Regions from separate parts of the Solibacillus sp. FSL R7-0668 genome, predicted to be linked through region 2. Evidence: riboswitches for the same ligand, from Rfam matches in the RefSeq annotation. Region 2 holds a riboswitch; each other region holds the start of a gene.
What was found. A riboswitch is a leader RNA that binds a small molecule or an ion and turns the genes downstream of it on or off. The one in region 2 is predicted to bind thiamine pyrophosphate.

Region 1 (5,873 bases), 3.3 Mb from region 2:
TATCTTTTAAAAATGAAAAATGAAAGATACGGCAAAAAAATACTATATAATCATTTCTTGTGTGAAAAACACATAATACCCGAAAGGCGGAGTGATAAATGAAAAAAACCCTTACAGCAGTTTTATTTTCTGCAGTTCTATTAGGAGCATGCTCTGAAGAAGAAGCAAAAAATAACGCGGAGGCAGAAGTAGATACAAAAGCGTCAGCCGAAACTACTGTGGCAGTTAAAACACAAACAATTGAAGGCGAAGATTATGATGAAGCAGGCGGTGCAGATGCATACGCAAACGCAGGCGACAACGCAGACTCTCGCTATTACAAAGCACCTGATTTTTATCATTTAAAATCAGATGACAATTTAACAATTATTGAAAACTTCCAAACGATGCAGCAAACAACTGAATGGTCATGTGGTCCAGCTACTGCATTAATGGTGGCAAATCATTTTGGTTTTGAAGAAATGACTGAAATGGACATCGCCACAGCAATGAAGGCAATGACAGATTTAGATGTTGAAGGAGCATTACCTGGCTCAGCAAACAACTTCCATGAATATGGTTCTGACGTTTCGCAATTACATGAATTCTTTTCAGGATTAGAAGGCTTTGAAGTTGTAGAATCTAGCTATCGTGCTGATTTTAAAGAAACGGATTTAATTCAAGCAGATTCTGGAGCTACCGAAGCAAATACCGGGAACTTACCAGAAACATTTTTATGGAATAGCTTATATGCTTCTGAAAATAGTGAAACAACGGAAGCTTGGGTAAGCGATGCAAAAGATAGCTATTTCGTAAAATGGTTAACGACTCATTTAGAAAATGAACGTCCTATTATGGTTGAATGGGGCGATTGGGGCGGACATTGGCAAGCTATTATCGGCTACGACAACAACGGTACACCTGGTATTGGTGATGATGTACTCGTTTTTGCAGATCCATATGACACTTCAGATCATTCACAAGATGGCTATTATTTCTATCCGTTAGAGCGTTGGTTTGGTATGTGGAATGACCGCAATATTGCACCTAAACCATATCAGTTACAGCCGTACATCGTTGTTGATTATAATAAATAAGATAAAAAAACGTGAAGGCTTATTTATCAAGCACTTCACGTTTTTTCTATACTAGTCTTCCAAAGAAGTTAAAATAATGGGCTCACCTTTTGTTACGATAATCGAATGTTCAATTTGAGCTACTAATGATTTATCTGGTGTGATAAAAGTCCAGCCATCCCCTGATTCTACGATATGTTCGGCTTTTGCAGAAATAAACGGTTCTACTGCCAATACCATACCTTCCTTCATTAGTTGACCATCAGTTGGATCATAATAATTTAACACATGGTTTGGTGCGTCGTGTAAAGATTTACCTAAGCCATGACCCGTTAAGTTCAAAATGACTGTTAAGCCATTTGCATAGGCTTCACGCTCAACCGCTTTACCGATTTGATTTAACTTTGAACCAGCTTTTACTTTTGTCATTGCACGGTCAAAAGCAGATTTAGCTACCGCACAAAGCTTTTCTTTCTCTTCAAAGCCTTCACCTACTACAAAGGAAATTCCTGTATCTGCGAAATAGCCATTTAATGAACCAGATACGTCGATATTGACCAGATCCCCTTCTTGGATTACCTTATTACTTGGAATACCATGTGCAACTTCGTGATTGACTGATATACACGTATATCCAGGAAAATCATATTCACCTTTTGGACCTGAAATAGCGCCTGCCTCTGCAAACATACGGCCAGCAATTTCATCTAATTCTTTCGTCGTAACTCCTGGCACTGTTGCAGCTTTCATCGCTTCACGAATTTCAGCACAAATACGTCCGATTTTTTTAAACGCTTGAATTTCCTCTTGAGTTGTAACAATCATGTGTAACTTCCTTCCTCTTAAATCTCTACCCTTAACTATAACACACATAAAATTCATTGTACGAATAAATGCTTGATTACAACGACTGTTTGCGTAGGATAACCTAAGAGCAAAAAAGACGCTTTAGCACCTTCCTGAAATTATATCTTCAGCAGCATCTGGTTTCCATCAAACAGTCATTTGGTTCAATCGTGGAAGCATTCTTTATACTATATGACTTTATGATGTAGTTGGTTTAATCGCTACAGTTACATTTTTCTACATCTATAGTAAAAATATAAGGCGCAAAGTATAAAAATAAAGTGTAAAGTAAAAGAAAGGTGTAGTTCACAATTTGAACTACACCTTTTTGTACTTATTTGAATGTTTGTAATAATCTTGGTGCTGTTGTGAATAATAATACAGCAACTAACGCCGTCAGAATTGTTGCTGGTAACATGTATGAGGCATTGTAAATAATCGAATAAATCCACACATTATCATCGCCAGCATATTCTTTAAAGAAGATTACTCCTGCAAGTAAATGCGAAATAAAGCGTAATGTCCCACCTAATAACGCGCCGAGCACAATATAAATGCCCATTTTCGTTTTATTTAAATCTTTTGCGGCCTGTAGTAATGGTTTACGAATTACTGCGACCAATCCGACTACTGTAAAGGCTAGACCATAATCTAAAATCGCCTGTAACCAGTGCACAATATATGCGCCAAACATCATTTGTAATACGCCAATAATAAGGCCTGTCGCCAGTCCAGCAGGTAATCCCCAACGAATCGCCATTAACATGATTGGTACCATCACAAAGCTAATCGAACCACCTTGTGCCCATAATGTAAATGAAAATTGATCCAATACAATCCCGATGGCGCCGAATATTGCGATTTCCACCATCATTAATAATTTTTTCTTGTCCATAACAAAGCTCCTTTCTTTTTTCCGATGCAACAGAAGTTAAAGAAGGAATAGAATAGAACAGCAAAAAAGCAATCATTAGGATATATTCCTAACCATTGCTTGAACAGTCGGCTTCTATCCACATCCCTACGTAAGTACTAACTTACAGGTTCAAAGAGTCAGCGCAATATCCGTGCGCAATCTCAGCCGACTTCATCGGCTCCCCTTGTGGTACATCTCGATACTATTGTTTGAACACACTCATTGTAGCGAAAATTATTACAATTTTCAACCGCTTTCTTTGAAACTATTACGCTCGTAATCCGTATGTTGTATAAAAGGGAGTGAATTTTCATGGATCAATCAAAAGGATTAAGTGCACTTGGCTATTTAAGCTTTTATTTCGCACCATTCGTATTACCACTTATCATTTTCTTTGTAGCCAAAGAGGATGCTGTCAAACATCATAATAAACGCGCCTTCATCTCACAGTTAATTCCCATTGTTTTAGGCATTATTTACTTTATTTTCTTTATAATCTTTGCCTTTACAGACGGTATTGCTTACGAAACCAATTACTTTTTTGAAGGTTGGATTTTTATTGGTTTTATCATACTAGCTGTTCTTTCATTTGGAATTGCGATTTGGAATCTTGTACAAGCGATTAAAGTATTGCGCTAAGGTTTAAGTTAGCCTACCTATTGGGTATATTTTTACTATAATTTCCGCAAAAGTAAGGAGTGTCATTGATGAAATTAAATAAAGTTATTAAAACAGCTATTAAATACGGTCCCATCGTTTATCCTATTATAAAAAAGGTTCTCGATAATCGCTCAGCATCTAAAAAAACAACCACAACACGAGCTCCTAGGCAATAAAAAACGAAACGTGCCTTCTCCCTGTTGGCGCGTTTCGTTTTATTTATTTCACAATAATTTCAGTTGTACTATGACCTTCTTTTAGCTTTTTCACATGTAAAATCGCAGGCATTGCTGCTTTTAACTCCGCAACATGCGAAATAATGCCGATTAGTCGTCCCGTTTGCTGTAGGTCGATTAATATATCAATTGCGCGGCGTAATGCCTCCTCATCCAGCGTACCAAAGCCTTCATCGATAAACATTGTATCAATATGCACACTCCCCTGTACGCTTTGAATAACATCCGCCATTCCAAGTGCTAAGGATAGGGAAGCATTGAATTTTTCACCGCCTGACAATGTCTTCACATCACGTGTTTGTCCTGTATTACTATCATACACATCTATGCTTAAGCCACTCTGCGCATTGCCCTCTTTACGACCAGTAGATTTCAAGAAATATTGACCATTTGATAAAATACGTAAGCGTTCATTTGCTGCATGCGTTACTTTTTCTAAATAACCAATCTGAGCAAAGCGCTCAAAGCTAATCTTTGCTTCATTTTGACCACGCACTAGATCATAAACATGCTCCATTTGCTGTAATTTTACTTGATAGCTTTCAAGATGGTGTGCGGATTGTTCAAGCTTTTGTAATGTTGTTTGGCATTGTGTTGCATAGGATTCTGCTTGTTTCATCGTTGCATAGCGCTCATCTTGTTCGTTATTCAATGTTGTAATTTGCTGCTGTAGCTCTGTTAAATCAGCGAGCTGCTTCCCTTCAAGCTGCTCCTGATCCTCAGCAATTTGTACCGTTAATGTATGCAGCTGTTGCCTGTACGCTTCAAGCAATTGGCGAATTTGAAGCTGAACTTGTTCCGTTAACAAGGCCTGCTGATAGCTTTCTAATGAAAAGCCTTCCTTTTGTAGTGCTGTTGTAAAGACCTGTTGCGCGTATTCATGTTCCTGCTGCTTCACCGATAAATGATTCACCGCATGCAGCTGATTGACTTCACTGGAGTTTTGCTGTAATTGTGCCTGTTGCAATGTATCGAACGCTCGCTTTAATTCATTCTTTAATATTTGATGCTGCTGGCGCTCATTGGATAAGGCTGCTTGAACGTCAGTGACCATGGTAAATTGCGGTAGCAAGGATAGCTCACTTTGCTCCAGCTTCCCCTTTTCCTGCGCGAGCTGTGTCTGGACTTCTTGAACATATGTCTGGCCTTTTTCAAGACGCCCTTGGATTACTTCACGCTTTTCATTGAGTTGTTCTTGCTGGGTACGCTCAGTTGTTAATCGCTGTTGCCTTCCTCGTAAATCGGCTAGTTGCGCTGCTAATCGTTGTAGCTGCTCTTCATACTGTGTTAATGCCTCTAGCTGCAATTGTTGCTGCTGTAGTTGACTGTGCTTTTCAGCAAATAGTTGCTGCTCGATTTCAAGCTTGGACTGAACTTGATAAAAGCTTTGACGGGCGGTATTCGCTTGCTGCCGCAATTGCTCCAGCTGCTTGTCATCCACATGAAGCAGCTCACGATTATGGATTGCCGGGTGTTCGGTGCTACCACATACTGGACAAGAATCCCCATGCTGCAATGAAGCGGCTAAAAAGGCGGCCTGATTGCTGCGAATTTGTTGCTCCACTGCTTGTAAGGCTTGATCGGCATCTGTTGCTTGTTGCTGCTTAGACAATGTATCTGCCTTTAACCTCTCCACATTCATGCGCAGCTTTGCGGATTCTTTTACGAGCTCGACATTACGGGCAGCTGTGGCGTGTGCTTCAAATATTGATTCATACTGTGCGATTGCCTGCTCAAGTTCGGTTACTACCTGTTGTTGCAATTGTTGCTGCTGCTTTAATTCGACTAATTCAATCTGTAAATTTTCATATAATGTTTGTGCTTTAAGCTGTTGTGCCTTTAGCTGCTCGACCTGGTTACGCTGTATATCAATTGTTTCATAAACCGGAATTAACTGCTCAAGCTGTGTAATATTTTTCGTATACTTGTCTAATAATGACTCATCTTTTTGCACGGTTTCGTAGGCATTGGTTGCTTTAATGAGCTGCTGCTTGGCTTGTTCGGCCTCTAAATTAGCCTTTTCTACTGCTGCTGTCTCAGCCTGAAGTTGTGCTTTTAGCTTGGATAATTCGCGCTCTAACGGCTCAATTTGATTCGCTTTTTGGGCAAGCTGTAATCGCTGTTCCTGTGTTGCCATTTCATTTTTCTGTTGCTGTAAAT
Region 2 (5,873 bases):
GGACGGCAATGCCATCGGAATATGTAGCTTTAGAAAAATTTGCTTACGGGTCGCACCCATCGAGCGAAATAACTCAATATAATCTTTATCGCACGCTCTTAACCCATCATAGGTACTCACGACAATCGGGAAAAATGAAATAAGCACCGTTACAGCTACCTTACTCCAAATTGAATAGCCAAACCAAAGAACAAAGATCGGTGAAAGGGCAATGATTGGAATCATTTGCGAAATGATGACAGCCGGATACATCACTTTTTCGACCGACTTAAAACAAAACATCGCCATCGCAAGAGACACACCTAGTAGAACCGTTATGACAAAACCGATGAAAAATTCGATGGTCGTGGCCTTTAAGTGCACGAAAAATAAGACGTGCCAATTGTCGATGATTGTCTGCAAAACCCCTGTTGGAGCTGGGATAATAAAGCTCGGAACCATCCCTTGCCTCACGAGAACTTCAAAGATAACAAGCATACTCATCAAAAACAGGAGGAATAAAGCGTACTGTTGAAACCATCTGCTAATCCATTTCACTAGAAATCTTCCTTTCTAGCATTCTTCTTAGAGCAATCCCCGTTTCCGAATAACTCATTTCATTCATGCGAGGTCTTGGCAAATTAACAGTGATTTCCTCTATGCTTTTATCTTGATGCAATATGATAATGCGATCGCTTAATAAAATCGCTTCCTCTAAATCATGGGTAATAAAGAGCACCGTTTTCTTTAGTTGCTGCCACATCGACAAGAGCCAAGTTTGCATTTCCTTTTTCGTAAAGGTATCCAACGCGCCAAAGGGTTCATCCAGTAATAGCACCTCTTTGCCTGTTAAAAGCGCTCTTAAAAATGCTGCACGCTGTCTCATGCCACCTGATAATTCCTTTGGATAGGCATGTACATAATCCTTTAAGCCCACCCGCTCCAGCCAGACAATCGCTTGTTCTTTTGTGAGCATAGCATTGTTTTGAATTTCTGCTGCAATCATGACATTTTCCAAAATGGTGCGCCATGGTAAGAGCAAATCCTTTTGTGGCATAAACCCAACATCACCCGGGGCTATTTGGCGATTATCCATCAGAATTTGCCCCTCATCTGGTGTCAGTAGTCCCGTCATCAATTTAAAAATAGTGCTTTTCCCTGTCCCACTTCTACCAATGATTGATACGAATTCTCCCTGCTTGATATCCAAATTCAGATTCGTGAAGACAGGCGGGGCGTCCTGCTCAAAAGCATAGGTTACGTGCTGTATGCTAATTACCATTTTTATCACCTACTCAACCAAACTAAATCGGCCAATCCTGTTTGTGATAGTTCATATCCCAAAATAAATACTCGTACTTCGATGTCATTTGGAAATGCTTTTCTAATTGGGCAAGCTCTCGTTCAGGCTTGCCATCCGCTAGTTCGTCCATGACATCAATTAACCATTTTGCACCATTGCCAAATTCCTCTGAATCATAGGTTTTAATCCATTTCGCATAAGGGTTATTCGCTAAATCATGACCGTACTGCGCTCTTAACAGCTTGCCAATTTCCCAATAATCCCATGCACAAGGTAAAAGACATGCTACTACTTCTGCTAAACTACCGCTCTGTGCAGCATTTAACATATAATTTGTATAGGCTAGGTTGGCAGGTGTTGGCTCAGTCGCCTCTAAATCTTGCGCCGTAATCCCAAATTCAGCTGCAAATTGGCGATGCAAATCCATTTCAAAATGGAGGGTGTCATTTAAGATGGCTGCAAATTTCGCCATCATGTCAAGATCTGTCGATTTCACAGAGGCAATAGCGAATAGCTTGGCATACTCCATTAAATACACATAATCTTGCTTCATGTATTGGATAAATTGCTCCTTATCAAGTGTCCCCTTTCCAAGCTCCTGTACAAATGGGTGTTGATGATTCGCCTCCCAAATAGGCTGTACATTTCTAAAAAGTCGATCTGTAAATTTTTCTGTTTTTACTTGCATGATGTGTTCCTCCTTATTCTTAACCAATAATTATCAAAATAAAAACCACTTCCTCAAATCGGAAATGGTTTCGTTGCATATGTGATCTATCCATACACGCGAAACTACTTCCCTACGCTAGTCCTAACTAGATCCGGTTCAAAGGGTGCTTCTCAGCCAATGGCGCCCCCAGTAGTTTAACAATCTATTCAATTTCTTAGACAAATAAAAAACCCACTCATTTTCGTGAGTGGGGAATGTATACGTATCCTATCAACATGCCTCACTTCCCTACGCTAGTCCTAACTAGATCCGGTTCAAAGGGTGCTTCTCAGCCAAATGGCGCCCCTAGTGTTATCAGTGCTATTTAATTTATCTCTATCATATCATGGTGTTTATTTTATGCAAGTTGTTTTGAAAAAATAGTACTTTTTTCCATGATGTTATTACTCGCGATGGTAGTCGTTATAGACATCTCTTTTCGAAAGCCCGCGCAATTTCGCGACTTCTTTAATTGCCTCTTTAGAAGATACTTGAGTTTCTTCTATTATATAGTTTACATGTTGCTCTAATGTCAGGTCTGTCCAATAATTGTCTTCTTCTTCAATTTCACCCGAGGTATTCCCTTCAACAACGACACAAAACTCACCGCGAATTTCATTGGTGCTTGCCCATTCAATGGCTTCTTCGATCGAACCACGTAAAAATTCTTCAAATTTCTTCGTTAATTCCCGCGCTAATGTTATTTGACGATTGCCAAGAACAAGATGCAAATCCTTTAATGTCTCTTTTAAACGATGCGGTGCTTCATAAAATAAAAGTGTTTCTTCTCGCTTGCTTAATTTTTCAAGCTGTTCACGACGGTCCTTTTTATTACGATTTAAAAAACCAAAGAAATAAAAGGGCTGCGGTGTAATCCCTGATGCAATCAGTGCGGTTAATGCAGCATTCGCTCCTGGGATGGGGACAACAGCAAAATCTTCTGCAATTGCCTTTGCTGCAATATCTGCTCCTGGATCTGATATACAAGGCAATCCTGCATCACTAACAAGCGCGACCGATTTCCCTTCACGCAAAAGTGCTAATAATTTTTCGCCACCTACTTCTAAGTTATGCTCATGATAACTTATTAGCGGCGTTTGAATATCAAAATAGTTACAAAGTTTTCTCGTATTACGTGTATCCTCTGCTGCAATGATATCCACTTCTTTTAAAATACGTAGTGCACGCATTGTCATATCTTCTAAATTGCCAATCGGCGTTGCCACTAAATATAAGCAACTACCCTGTTCATGCTGGCTACTTTTCTGCGATTTCATCATGCACCCTCCTCATATATTCGAGCTTTTTTGCCCGTGTTAATTGTTTAAAGGCATATTCTGCTGACATTGCTTGCTGTTTCGTATCAAATGTTTCATAGTACACACATTTTACCGGGCCACGTGCACGTGTATATTTCGCACCCTTGCCTGCATTATGCGCGGTTATTCGCTTTTCTAAATTATTCGTATACCCCGCATACAGCGAGGCATCCCTACATTCCAGCACATAAAAATAATGCTCAGTTTTCGTCGCCATATAATAACGCCCTCACTTCTGGCGTGTATTCATTATTGTCTTCATATACATAAAGCGGAGGTAACACTTTCAAATCGGGCTTACCATCTTTCATTGCCTCAATCAACAGTGTATTCGCTTCCTTACCACGCTTCGGATAGACAAATTGAATACGTTTTGGTTCTAATCGATTGGCACGCATGGCCATTATGATATCTATTAAACGTCCTGGTCGATGTACAAATGCCACCTTCCCGCCTTGCTTTAATAAGCGACTGGAGGCTTCTACTGCCTGCTCTAATGTTAAATGAATTTCGTGTCGCGCAATCGCATAATGCTCACTCGTATTTTTTTCACTTAGTTCATGTGCTAAAAAGTACGGTGGGTTACAAGTCACCACGTCATATTTTTCAATGCCTAATGTTTTCGGAGCGTCGTTCACATCACCGAGCTGCATCTCAATTTGGTGTTCTAGTTGATTGTAGGCAATACTGCGCGTCGCCATATCATGTAGCCGCGGCTGCAATTCAACCCCGGTAATTTTTGCCTTCGTTCTGGCACTTAAAAATAATGGAATTACCCCATTGCCGGAACAGAGATCAACAATATGCCCTTTATTTTTTGGAATTTGCACGAAACGCGCCAATAATACCGCATCTAATGAAAAAGAAAAAACAGATGGACTTTGAATAATCCGCAAGTTTTCTGCAAGTAAATAGTCTAAGCGCTCATCCTCTTTTAACCATTTTTCCACTATTATATCCTCCATAAATACATCTTCCATTAACAAGGAGGTGTCCCAGAAATATTTCTCGGACACCCCCTTCGTTAACCATTTTGTTTATTTAAAAATGATAGACAGAACAAACAATCTTCACCTTTACGTGAGCCCCCGAAATGCACATGACAGACGTGGAAGCCTTCGTTATAAAGCCTTGCTAAATTGTCGTAGCCCTCTCCAATATCCACGGACTCTTTTTTCAGTTCCGTTTTTTGTGGATTTGCACTTACCTCTTTGGCTAATAGCTCCTCTAAACGCGTACGTAGGTGAAGGTTTTCCGTTTGAAGCGTCTGATGCTCCTCCATCATATGCGCAACAAATTGCTTTAACGCATTAAATTGCTGCTGCATTGATTCAAGCTGTTGTTCGAACTCCATAACAGTATCTAAAAAATTACGGTCCTTCACGCAAGCCACCCCATTAATTTCTATCTATATAAGATTTTTCTCACCTTGCAATAACTCTTCAAGTGTATATTCAACCATACGCTCATGCTTCGTTAAATATACTTGAATTAATCGTTCTAATACATTTAAACCAACAACTTTTCCTTCACCTTCTGGAGTCATTGTTATTTCACCGATATCTGGCATACCTTCTTTGGCGATTTCGTAATCGTCATTTTCATACTTTAAGCAGCACATTAAGCGACCGCAAAGCCCGGAAATTTTCGTTGGGTTTAGTGATAAATTTTGGTCCTTAGCCATTTTAATCGACACCGGATCGAAATCCCCTAAAAATGTCGAACAGCATAGCATTCTTCCACAAGGTCCAATACCACCAAGTAATTTGGCCTCATCACGTACACCAATTTGACGCAGTTCGATACGTGTGCGGAAAACACTTGCTAAATCTTTGACAAGCTCGCGAAAATCGACACGTCCCTCTGCTGTAAAATAGAAAATAATTTTATTACGATCAAATGTATATTCTACGTCAACAAGCTTCATTTCAAGCGAGTGTTCAATAATTTTCGTACTCGCTAAGTCAAACGCGCGCTTGGACTCAATTGCGTTTTCTTCTACTTGAAAACGATCGCGCTCATCGGCAGGGCGAACAACTTGCTTTAATGGTAAAACAACGTCATTTTCTCCGACTTGACGCATTGGCACAACTACCTTGCCATATTCAATACCGCGTGCAGTTTCTACGATGACATATTCTCCAACCTCTAAAATATAAGCTGCTGGATCAAAATAATATATTTTACCCGCTTTTTTAAAGCGAACTCCGACTACATTATACAAATGTGTACCCCTCCTGAAGATTCAGCATTAGCTGTTCCATCAACAACGTACGATTCATATTACGATTTAAATTCGCACGCGCTTGTAATACAGACTGCAATTGGCGTGATAATTTATCATACGTTAATGTCAATGTGATGTCATTAAAGCGTTGATACATATCAGGATATGTGCACGTCGAGTTTTGATTTGCTTTAATCGCTACCATATCACGATACGCAAACAATAACAAATCGAGTGCCTGTTCCATTGCCTCTTTCTCTTTGAAAAGAGGCAACCATTCGTCATGTACGAATAGTAAAGCTTCATGAACATTTTGATGAACGATCTCTACTAATT
Region 3 (5,873 bases), 3.4 Mb from region 2:
AATCACGGTCTTAGCGATTTTTGCAACGACACCACAAGGATGAAATTGATAACGTTTTAAGAATGGTATTATATCGATATTCTCAAACATAAATTTCGGAGGTTATTATGAGCTCGTGTTCATTCATCGCAACAAATTTTGAAATGCCTAAAATAGAGTCCAAGGAAAAGCATATTACAGTGAAAGAAGCTATTGAATTAAAAATAAAACCTCATGAGTTGATGCCCTGGGAGAAGATGGACCCGAATGCTCAAGTACTAATTGCTGAAAATGAAGAGGATCTAAATGAGTTAACGATTACAAAGGACTGTTACTATAATGTAAGCGAATATACAAACTATCCATTCATCTATCAAGTAGATTTTAGCTATTCAGAATCAAGAGCAAAGCAATTATTAGATTACTTAACGAGCAATATAAAAGTAGATCAAATAATCGAGCTGTGGCGAGTATGGATTGGTGATGATGCGCAAAATATCCCATATAGTAGGCTCACTTATAACGAGTTAACGCTAGGTTATCTGTTACAACTGTACAATTGGAACGATGAAAACTATAAACAACAGTATTGCTTAGTAATAGAAAAATAAAAGATAAAGCACCGAAATGAACGTTTGGACACGTATCAAAAATCGCATAGCCTTTTACTATAATCATATCTACCCCAAATGCAAATTCTCCCCTGCACACAGCCAGGTCCTGTATAATAAATAGAAAAGTGAAGATAGGATTTGGGAAAATGTCAAAGCAACAAAAATTAGAAAGAAAGATATTATGGATATCCCTGAGTACAGGTTTGTTTTTTGTGATTTTTGAATTTATGATTGCGATTTATACGAAATCACAGTCTGTGCTGATGGATGCTGCCTATGATGCATCCGAATTATTAATGATTGGTTTGACTTTATTTTTAATCCCTTTGTTTCATCGACCTGTTTCTGAAAAGCATCCTTTTGGTTATGGGCAAATCGAATCGTTTTTAGTCATTATTAAGGGCTTTATGCTTCTCGCGGTAACATTGGGGCTGTCTGCGAATAGTGTAGAAATTGCATTATCTGGAGGAAATATTGTTGATGGTAAGCTGGTGTCAATTTTCCAATTTATAATTGCAATTGCCAGTTTAGCGGTACTTTATTTTATGATGCGCATTAATCGCTCATTGTCTTCACCAATTATTAATTTAGAGATTTATGGTTGGAAAATTGATGTCGTATACAGTATTGGGATGGGTGTTGCCTTCTTTGCCTCTACGTTCTTAGAAGGGACAAAGCTAGCCTTTATTTCACCTTATTTTGACCAAATTATTGCGGTATTCATTATTTTATTTATGCTGCCGGAAGCTTTAAAAATGCTAGTACGTGCAATTAAAGACGTATTTTTATTCTCGCCTGAAAAAGAAGTGATGGAGAAAGTAAAAGAGATTAGTGAAAATGTATTACAAGACACCGATTTACATGCCGTCTTTTATGATGTGACTCGTACGGGAAGAAGAATGTGGATATCGATTTACTTTGCGGTGAAAAAAGACTATTTACATGTTGAAACATTGGGAAATATAACGAATCAAATCAATGCTGAACTAGCAGAGCAGTTTGATAATTGTATATGTGAATTAGTTTTGGCGAAAAAAGAGTAATCGAAAAGTGACGAATCCACCATTGACATCCAAAGTAGCAGTTGATAGTATGGGATAAAATTGAATAGCATTATTGCGGGGGGACTCTTTGGAGTTGAGAAGGTTAAAACCTGACTCTTTGAACCTGTCAGTTAACACTGGTGTAGGGAAGCGATTCATTATATTTTTAAGCAATAGCTGAATTGTGCTTTCCTATTTATTTTTATTGAATAGGAGAGCACTTTTTTTTGTTCTAATGAACTCAAATATAAAACCCCAGTCTTAATATCTATTCATTTGAAGGAAGAATTCAAATAGAAGGGTGAAGGTAAAATGGTGAGTAAGCAAGCGATTCAAAGTGAAATGATACAGGCAGTTGAAACGGTAAAACGAACAAATCCAATGGCAGGTTCAATTACGAATACGGTGACCATTAATTTTGTGGCAAATGCGCAGCTTGCTGTTGGGGGATCTGCCGCGATGGTGTACTTACCAGATGAAGCCGAGTTTTTAGCGGGTGCAGGTGGAGCAACTTATATCAATGTCGGCACATTATTTCCGATTTATGAGGAAACGTTACCCTGTGCCGCAAAGGTATTGCACGAAACGGGTAAGCCATGGGTGTTAGACCCTGTTGCGGTGGGGATTGGCTCTCTTCGGACGCAGCTATTACAACAATTTAAGGACTATAAACCAACCATTATCCGAGGAAATGCTTCTGAAATCATTGCACTAGCAGGCTTATGGGAGCTAGACGGGGGAACAGCTGAATCCAATGTGCGAGGTGTAGATTCTACGGATTCGGTCAATGCCGCGAAAACAGCCGCGATTGCACTTGCGAAGTGGACAGGTGGCGCTGTTGCAGTGTCTGGTGAAACGGATTTGATAACAGATGGTAAGTTGATGGCAATTTCCTATGGAGGTTCGCATTTTATGGAGAAAATTACAGGTGCAGGCTGCTCGCTAGGTGGCGTTGTCGCGGTGTACGCAACAGCATCATCCCCATTTATTGCGGCACTTACGGCGACTGCGGTATACAATGTAGCCGCAAAACGCGCGGAGCTGAAGGTGGATGGCCCTGGTAGCTTCCAAGTACAGTTTTTAGATGAATTATATAAAGCAACACCTGAAGAAATCGCAAACAATCCATTTGAAATTGAGGAGATTTAATCGATGAATACATTAATAGCAGTTGCGATTGCGCCTTTTGGTGTAGGCAATGAGCTTGCACAGGAAGTAGCCGAGGTCGTAAAAATTATTCGAGAATCAGGATTACCAAATCGAACGACCGCGATGTTTACAGAAATAGAAGGTGAATGGGATGAAGTAATGGCCGTGGTTAAGCAAGCAACCTTTGTCCTCGCTGAAAAGGGCATTCGAACAGAGGTTGTTTTAAAGGCAGATATTCGCCCAGGCCATGTCAATACAATCAATTCAAAAATCGATAAAGTAAACGATATTTTAGGAGGATAATATGAATACTGTTCAAAAAGTAGATATCTCAGCCTATTTAGTAATAGGACCCGAAAATACAAAAGGTCGCTCGGTTGCGGCAATCATTCAAGATGCAATTGAGTCGGGCTTTACATGCATTCAAATTCGCTCAAAGGTTGCGGCTGCGCGAGAATTAATCGAGCTCACACGTCAAGCAGCAGATGTGATTGAAAAGGCTGGCAAATCTCAGCACGTTACATTAGTTGTTAATGACCGATTAGATGTCGTTTTAGCCGCAAGAAAGCAAGGGATTAAAGTGGACGGCATTCATGTCGGGCAATCAGATATTCCGGTAGCTGTTTGTCGCGAATATTTAGGGGAGGATGCCATTGTCGGCTTATCTGCTCGCACAGATGAATTGTTAGAATATATAAAAACAGAGGATGTTTCTCAAATTGATTATTTTGGTGTGGGACCACTTCATGAAACGCAAACAAAGCCAGATTGCGGAATGGGTAAAGATGGCAAGGTCATCACAAGAAATATTGAGGAAATTACAAAAGTCGCTGAAGCAAGTTCGATTCCAGTAGTTGTTGGCGGTGGCGTAAAGTTAGCAGATCTCCCAGCTCTTACACAAACAGGCGTTGATGGATTTTTCGTTGTTTCCGCAGTAACGGAGGCCGAAAATCCAAAGCTAGAGGCAGCGAATTTGGTGAATGCTTGGAATCGTAATATAGCTAGATAAAACAATCTGTTTAACTTAATAAAAATTTGGACGCAATTCATGCCTCGGCATCATTGCATCCAATTTGTTTTAAAGCATTTCTTTGCGTGAGAAATGCTTTTTGTTTTTATATCTATGGAACAAGACCTACTCCTTTATATCACCAAATAACTAACCTCTTTCAGAAAAATGATTAAAATGTCTAATTTTATAAAATTATAGTAATGCCTATAATTTAATTGAATGTCATATTATAGGAGAGAACGTTTGAAAAAAATAATTTTTCCACTTGTCTTTGGTGCTGCACTTTTAGTCACGGGTTGTAATGAAAAAAAGGTTGTAGAAAATAATTCATCAAATGTCACAGTGCAATCAGAAGAGTTAACAATTGTGAAGACATACGACACGGAACTTGGAAACTTGGAAGCCTATTATTTAAATGATGAAATAGAAGAGACACATGAAGAGAATGGTATTGGGTTAACGATTACTTCAGTTGAATATGGTAAGGTGCTTGTTAACGAGAGTAATCGTAGCACATATGAAGAATTAGCAGATGCAGATGGAAAAAATACGTACATTAAAGTTGGTGTTGAATTAAATGCCGAAAAAGATGCATATGAAAAAGACGAAATAACATTCTATATTGATCATGCTACAGTCGATGTACAAGGTAAAGAAGTGGCGGCAGATACCACATATAGTGATAAGGTATCTATAAGTGGCGGAAAAGTAAAGGATATGGATAAAGGCTACTTGTATTTTCTCGTGGATGCTTCTATGCCGTTCACTTCACTACTATTGAACGTTCCCGCACCATTTAAAGATGGTTTATCCATATCAGAAAACTATCGATATAAAATTGAATTGCAATAAGGCTCATGGGAAACTGGAACTCACACAATTAACAGCCATTCATCAAACGAAAGTAAAATGGGTAGTATTCTAATAAAATAAAATTACTAAGGTGTCAAAATGTTATTAAATCAACGTTTTGGCATTTTTTTGTACAGTCAAATCGATGTAAAGGGAATGAATCTATAGAGACCTATTTATGTGTATGACAGTAATTTTGTAACCAAGTAGAATGATTGCCACTTTAAGCGCATTTCTTCATGTAAGAAATGCTTTTTACTTTGCCTAAAATTAAACAATGCAATAAATATTTTATTTAATTTGATATATATTTATTGTAAATCGATAAATTATATATTAAAATCAAAATCACAATAAATAGGTGAGGTGTTTTTTATGGATAGAATTACAACGATGTTTTTAAAAATCGCTGTCATACTTCTAGCAATTCCCGTTCTAGCTTTGTGCATCTTTTTAGTGCCTGAGATGGCCAATTTTGCAGCGGAGTTAGTCCCGAACTTTAGTTATATCAGTTATTTCGTTTATTTTGCACTTGATGCTTCGGCAATTCCTTTTTACTTTGCTTTGTATCAGGCGTTCAAGCTTTTACGCTATATTGACAAAAACCAAGCTTTCTCAAGTTTATCTGTGAGTGCGTTAAAGAAAATCAAATACTGTGCTGTCACAATTAGCATTTTGCATCTGCTCGTCTTGCCACTTTTCTACATCTTTGCAGAGTTGGACGACGCACCAGGGGTAATTATTGTCGGCTTAGTTGTACCTTTTGCTTCATTAGTCATTGCTGTATTTGCAGCGGTTCTCCAAAAGCTTTTAAAAGAAGCAATTGATATCAAAGTAGAAAATGATTTAACGGTCTGAGGTGAGAAAAAATGGCGATTATTATTAATATTGATGTCATGCTAGCAAAAAGGAAGATGAGCGTAACCGAGCTTACTGAAAAGGTGGGCATCACAATGGCAAACCTTTCAATATTGAAAAACGGCAAGGCCAAGGCAATTCGATTCACCACTTTAGAGGCAATTTGTAAAGCTTTAGACTGTCAGCCGGGAGATATTTTAGAATACAAAAGTGATGAGGAATAGGGATGGGCATGGCCAAGTTGATCATTGAACATAGGAATAACCCGCATGAGCTGGAAAACTTGTATAGAAATGATTCGAAAGCTTTTAAAAAGGCTTCTTATTCATGGGGCTTTTATTCATTAATTTTTTGACGGCACCTTTT
Region 4 (5,873 bases), 1.8 Mb from region 2:
GCTTGGCAATTTCTAAAATATCGGTCATTGGTGGAATTAATGATGCCACCTTAAGTGTCATATTTTCCGATTGTGCCTCTTTCTCTTTGCTGTTCTTGTCCGCAGCATCATTATTACCACATGCAGTTAAAAGGAACACTGACAGCATGGCAAAAAGCATTACTAGTTTTTTCATATTACTACCCCTAACGTTTATCTATTTTTCTTGCTACAGCCGTTCCAATTATTTGAATCAGCTGCACAAAAATTATCATAATGATGATCATATACATCATTAGATCCGTTTTAAATTGCTGATAGCCGTACCGAATCGCAAAATCCCCGATACCACCGCCACCAACGACTCCCATAATTGTTGAATAGGAAATAAAACTAATCGTTGAAGTCGTCAACCCAAGCACCAGTCCTGAGCGCGCTTCAACATAGAGAAATTTAAAAATAATTGCTTTTACTGTCGCCCCCATCGAAATGGCAGCTTCGATTACGCCACGAGGCACTTCTAACAAAGATTGCTCCACTAAACGAGCATAATGGGCAATGGCAATAATCGCCAATGGTACACAGGCAGCTGCTGTCCCAATCGCTGATCCAACAAGTAAACGTGTAAACGGAATTAAAAATACAACTAATAATAAAAACGGAAACGAGCGAATAATATTCACGAGTAAATTAAACAAATTGTATAAGGCCTTATTTTCAAGTATGTGCCCTTTACTCGATAAAAATAATACTGTTCCTATGGGAAGACCGACTAAAATCGCCGCTAAAATGGACACACCTACCATAATAGCTGTTTGGAAAATCGCTGTTATGATTTCGGCCTGGTATTGAATGAGTACCTCAGGCATTTAGCGCCCCTCCTTCATCAATTCTTGCACAAATGTTTGTGGATTGGCATCGATTTTTGGTACTCCGGTTGGCACGATTGATACAGTTTCAAATACTTCACCATCCGCTAACACACATACACGCTGACAAATGCTTTTTATAACATCCATTTCATGACTGACAATAACTATCGTCACACCTAGCGTTCGATTAATTGTTTCCAGTACAGCCAATATTTCTGCTGTCGTTGTTGGATCCAGTGAGGAAGTTGGTTCATCACATAACAAAATTTGTGGCTTCGTCGCTAAAGCACGCGCAATCGCCACACGCTGTTTTTGACCACCACTTAATTGCGCCGGATATTGGCTAGCCATCGTTTCTAAGCCGACAAATTGTAAGCATTCTTTAACGCGAGCGCTTCGTTCATTTTTATTGAATTCTGCAAGTTCTAATGCAATTTCAATATTTTCAAAAACGGTTTTATTGGCCAATAAATTAAAATGCTGAAAAATCATACCAATTGATTTTCGAGCAATGCGCAGCTGCTTTTGCGAACTTGTCGTTAAATTTTGATTGGCAACTACGACATCACCACTTGTCGGTACTTCAAGTAAATTCATCACTCGTAAAAGTGTAGACTTGCCCGCACCACTAGGACCTATTAAGCCAAATATTTCACCACTATTTACTGTAAGGGAAATGTTATGTATAGCTTTGAAATGGTCATATTGCTTACTAACATTGCAAAGTTTAATCATTGATGCGCCTCCTAGTCGTTCAAAAAGCTGTCACAATGTTTTTTAGTATACTTCATTTAGCAGTTAGGTGAAAGAAGTTTTGAGCATTCTATTCAAAAAAATAATAAATTTGTGCTAATTTAGTAAATAAAAAACGCGTTAGCAAAAATATATTTAGCCAACGCATTCTAGCAAAATTAATGTTTCTAGCACTTAACTTGATCCAGTGTAATAGCGATTGTTTCTTATAATCACTGACATCGGCATTCATCCTCTAGAAGACATGTTTAATTTTATTCAGTCGGGGCAAAAAACACTCAAATTAACAATTATTTCCGACGGTAATTAAAACTCATTAATTCTGGTAAAGTAAGATTTAGTCTGTTTTTTCGAAATATCCCCCCTAAATCTAGATTGAATAAGTAAAAAAAACCCTTCTACCAATCACGTTAATACTCAAATCAATTGAAATTGCATTAAAGCCCGCTCAAAACCATCTTTATTTGAATCGTTCCTAAATCTTATATCTTTAAAATTAAGCAAGAAAGCAACCAGTAATCTTAGTGACCTCTTTAATATCTTTAATCAAGTATCCATTGAAATATAATCCCATTCTTCATCTCGATGCCCTATTATCCAAAACAATCCTCTACGTCTTTCTATGACAATGCTTTCATTCATATTTGCTGGAGCTTCTTGTCCTTGTATTCGACTATTTACACAAGCCCAGTGCAATCGATAAATTTTGTCTGCTTCATCTAATATCTTTTCCTTGTTAAGCATTGTAGTTGTGCTATAAAATTGCTCGAATGATTCACAGCTTGAAACAACCTGGATTGCATATTGGCAGTTGCAAATATCATCTGGAAAATCGAGTGTATCAACAAGCCCTAACGCCCAAATAAGTACCCAGTAGGCTTCATATTGCCAAGAAATATTACTTGCTTCTTGCTCACTCGGTTCTTCTACTTGTAAAAAGTTTCGTTCATTGTCCGTAAGATAATCTTCCACTCCATATTTTTGCAACATCGTCATAAAGAAGTCTTTCGATTTATGTATATCTCCTCCTTGATTGACATCACAAGCATATTGAATAACAATTAACAACGCTACAGCTCTTTTAGCGATATGTTCCTGAGTCTTAAACTGATATTGTGCTAGTGGTAGGAGCTGTGGTAGTGATGGAATAAAAGGGATTTCATGTTCTCTTAAATAATTAATTGATTTGTTTTTTCTTTGCTCCCCTTCTTCTGAGGTAACTTCAGATCCCATTATCTTTCTCGTACAACTATGAGGTCTGAAATTAGCAGGTCCTGACTTCCCATCAGGATAAACAATAACAAGACCTTGTTGATCTAACAACATACCGTTTGGTAAAAAGCCAATCCCACCTATTTTTGAGAGTAGATTCGTAAATAACTGCAGTTGAGCTTCATTCATATCTTTCTCCACTTCAATTGCAATCATCGTATTTAACACAGATATTTGCGTTAAAACTCGTCCTTTAAGGTGCTCATCTTCAAATGGGATTTCATCATAAAAACCCATCATCCCGGGTATATTTTTCTCGAAATAATCTGGGTCTGTATCTTCTGAACTAACCCGTATCGTCATCTTATCTTTGTTAAAAAACCCTTTGGACTGAATTTTGTATTCCTTTTCAGTACTCTTAATTCGAAAGCCTTTTGCGAAAACAGCTAAAATCTCATTTCCAATATCGTCAATATTATTCTTAGAAGCGTATATTGTGAAATAATTCAAACTCAACTCTCCTTTTGGTATTGCATTTATATTGTAAAATCAAGCTTTAAAAAAATCCAAAATAAAGGGTATTATACCATGAATATACAATAGATGTGTAAAAAGTTGAAGAAGTTGTATTTAGACTTCGAAAACTAAAGAATCGCATATTAATACAATGCTACAATTAGCCTTCCCTGTACTCATTTACTTTATTGGAAAAATGAAAACCTTAAAAGTGGAGTTAGTTGCAGTCCATACACAGCACGTACAACAGGGCGAAAGGCATTCGTGTGATAGAAGCCGCAACTCATCTAATCAAGCATAGTTAGGCCAAAAAATCTTTTATGATCCCTTAGACAAAAGTATGAAATTTTAGAAATTTATTTACATTCTTAATATTGGTAAGTTATACTGATGGCACATAAAAAAACTACATACCGTTTTTCTGCACTAGGGGTGCCCACTTTGGCTGAGATGCGAGCAATGGCTCCGATCCCTTATAACTCGATCAGGATAATACCTGCGTGAGGAAGTGTGGTGACTTTCCGTTTGCTTAAAATTGGATAAGTGGCTGCATCTTCACGGATGTGGTCTTTTTTTATGACAATTTTTCGGGAGGTTTTTTACTATGCAATGCAGTTCAAGCTCTATTGTCGGATTTCGTTTTTCACTTTATCCAATGACCAATGATTTTATTTCGGTAATTACAAAAGCGCTTCAAGAAACGGATACTTCAAATGTATGGATGCACACGGATGACGTATCTACTGTGATTCGTGGGAAACAAGTGCATGTGTTTAATGTGGCAAAAGCACTCACATTACACGTAGCTAAAACGGGTGAACATATAGCATTATCTGGAACCTTTTCTGCTGGTTGTCCAGGTGATACTGCAGGGGATGTCTTTTTGGATAAAGGCGATGAAGTAGCCAATACCGATACGACGAAGCAATACATTTCATCTCAATTTGCGCTTTATCCGTTGAATAATCCTGATTATATGAATGTGATTTATAGAGAAATAGATCGAGCAAAAGCACATGGTGTTTACAATGAGTCGATGCATTATGCAAGCGGGATTCACGGAGACATACATGAGGTGTTTGATTTTTACGAGCAATCGTTTACACATGCTCGATCAGATGAACATCAACATCTTGTCATGACAGTTTCAATGAGCATTAATAGTCCTTCTCACGGAGGTCTTTAAGATGCTGAAATCATGGAAACTTAAAGAAATTGTACTGATGTCATTATTTTCGGTTGTGTTTGGTATTGTATATTTACTGTTTTTACATGCAGGGAATATTTGGGCAGGGTTTATCGGTCCGATTGCGTATGAATGGATTTTTGGTATTTGGTTTATCGTCTCAATTATATGCATGTATATTATTCGAAAACCTGGTGCAGCAGTCGTTTCTGAAACAATCGCTGCAACAATCGAGGTTTTATTGGGCAATGCAGTTGGTCCACGTTTAATTCTTTCAGGTGTTATTCAAGGCTTAGGGGCAGAAGCTGTTTTTGCCGCAACACGTTACAAACGCTTTGATTTATGGGTATTAATGTTGGCTGGAATTGGCTCAGCCGTTTTCAGCTTTGTATATGGATACTTTTTAGGTGGATTTGTCGTGTATAGCACAGGTTATGTAGCGCTAATGTTAGGGCTTCGCATAGCAAGTGGCGCTCTCATTGCGGGTGTCGGTGGAAAAGTGTTATCAGATGGCTTACTCGCTACCGGTTCACTCCGAGGTTATGCCATTTCAAGTTCGAAAAAGGGGGAATCACATGCATAATGTGATTTGCTTTCACAATGTAACATTCTTTTATCCAGACGAAGAACAGCCAATACTCGAGAATCTTTCGTTATCTATTCGACGTGGGGAGCGTGTTGTCATTACAGGTCCAAGCGGCTGTGGAAAATCAACATTCCTCTATTTATGCAATAGGCTCTATCCAGACAATTGTGATGGCATTTTAAATGGTTTCATAGAGCTGTTCGGCAAAGACAGCCTTTCTTATATCCCCGGGGAAATTAATCACCAGATTGCTACTGTTTTTCAAGATCCTGATGCACAATTTTGCATGCAAACGGTAGAGGAAGAGCTTGCATTTACTCTGGAAAACTTACATGTACCAAGAAAAGAAATGGATGCTCGCATACGTGAAATATTGGATTTGACAGACTTAAGCGAATTTCGTCATGCAATTATTCAAAAGCTGTCGGGTGGACAAAAGCAGCGAATTGCCACCGCATGTGCACTCATTATGGAGCCCGAGGTTTTATTGTTAGACGAACCTCTTGCCCACTTAGATCCTTACACTGCACAAAAATACGTAGAATGGTTGGATCAACTACAAGAAAAACGAAATATTACGATTGTAGCAATTGAACATCGGTTAGAGTTATGGGGGAACTTTTTTGAACGCAACATCCCGTTAAATAAAAGCGAGGAAGCTCCCCCATTGCAAAAACGGAATAGTTCCATGCAGGCAGATGTATCTTTCCAAGCAAGTAACATCCGTTCTAAGCCGTATCTTCAAGAACTTTCTTTTGTCTTAAATCGT

Region 1: another riboswitch for thiamine pyrophosphate. It lies ahead of thiT (energy-coupled thiamine transporter ThiT); the one in region 2 lies ahead of tenA (thiaminase II).
Region 3: another riboswitch for thiamine pyrophosphate. It lies ahead of thiM (hydroxyethylthiazole kinase); the one in region 2 lies ahead of tenA (thiaminase II).
Region 4: another riboswitch for thiamine pyrophosphate. It lies ahead of MKX47_RS08890 (YkoF family thiamine/hydroxymethylpyrimidine-binding protein); the one in region 2 lies ahead of tenA (thiaminase II).

The regions. Positions count from the first base shown of each region.
Region 1 is NZ_JBBOUU010000001.1:3,374,894-3,380,766, forward strand. It holds gene MKX47_RS16910 (papain-like cysteine protease family protein) at 99-1,076, shown strand; gene map (type I methionyl aminopeptidase) at 1,128-1,880, opposite strand; gene thiT (energy-coupled thiamine transporter ThiT) at 2,236-2,796, opposite strand; TPP riboswitch at 2,903-3,012, opposite strand; gene MKX47_RS16925 (DUF4870 domain-containing protein) at 3,130-3,456, shown strand; gene MKX47_RS16930 (hypothetical protein) at 3,525-3,653, shown strand; gene MKX47_RS16935 (SMC family ATPase) at 3,697-5,873, opposite strand, start outside.
Region 2 is NZ_JBBOUU010000001.1:67,080-72,952, reverse strand. It holds gene MKX47_RS00330 (ABC transporter permease) at 1-441, opposite strand, end outside; gene MKX47_RS00325 (ABC transporter ATP-binding protein) at 524-1,261, opposite strand; gene tenA (thiaminase II) at 1,284-1,970, opposite strand; TPP riboswitch at 2,063-2,150, opposite strand; TPP riboswitch at 2,221-2,309, opposite strand; gene rsmI (16S rRNA (cytidine(1402)-2'-O)-methyltransferase) at 2,396-3,268, opposite strand; gene MKX47_RS00310 (GIY-YIG nuclease family protein) at 3,249-3,527, opposite strand; gene MKX47_RS00305 (tRNA1(Val) (adenine(37)-N6)-methyltransferase) at 3,511-4,260, opposite strand; gene yabA (DNA replication initiation control protein YabA) at 4,335-4,694, opposite strand; gene MKX47_RS00295 (PSP1 domain-containing protein) at 4,719-5,534, opposite strand; gene holB (DNA polymerase III subunit delta') at 5,527-5,873, opposite strand, start outside.
Region 3 is NZ_JBBOUU010000001.1:3,425,728-3,431,600, reverse strand. It holds partial or broken gene MKX47_RS17190 (transposase) at 1-63, opposite strand, end outside; gene MKX47_RS17185 (magnesium transporter) at 108-590, shown strand; gene MKX47_RS17180 (cation transporter) at 740-1,636, shown strand; TPP riboswitch at 1,704-1,803, shown strand; gene thiM (hydroxyethylthiazole kinase) at 1,949-2,785, shown strand; gene MKX47_RS17170 (MTH1187 family thiamine-binding protein) at 2,789-3,088, shown strand; gene thiE (thiamine phosphate synthase) at 3,090-3,794, shown strand; gene MKX47_RS17160 (hypothetical protein) at 4,041-4,649, shown strand; gene MKX47_RS17155 (DUF2975 domain-containing protein) at 5,025-5,507, shown strand; gene MKX47_RS17150 (helix-turn-helix domain-containing protein) at 5,519-5,731, shown strand.
Region 4 is NZ_JBBOUU010000001.1:1,834,524-1,840,396, reverse strand. It holds gene MKX47_RS08910 (MetQ/NlpA family ABC transporter substrate-binding protein) at 1-175, opposite strand, end outside; gene MKX47_RS08905 (methionine ABC transporter permease) at 186-848, opposite strand; gene MKX47_RS08900 (methionine ABC transporter ATP-binding protein) at 849-1,586, opposite strand; gene MKX47_RS08895 (DUF4272 domain-containing protein) at 2,151-3,326, opposite strand; TPP riboswitch at 3,751-3,856, shown strand; gene MKX47_RS08890 (YkoF family thiamine/hydroxymethylpyrimidine-binding protein) at 3,937-4,518, shown strand; gene MKX47_RS08885 (ECF transporter S component) at 4,520-5,101, shown strand; gene MKX47_RS08880 (ABC transporter ATP-binding protein) at 5,094-5,873, shown strand, end outside.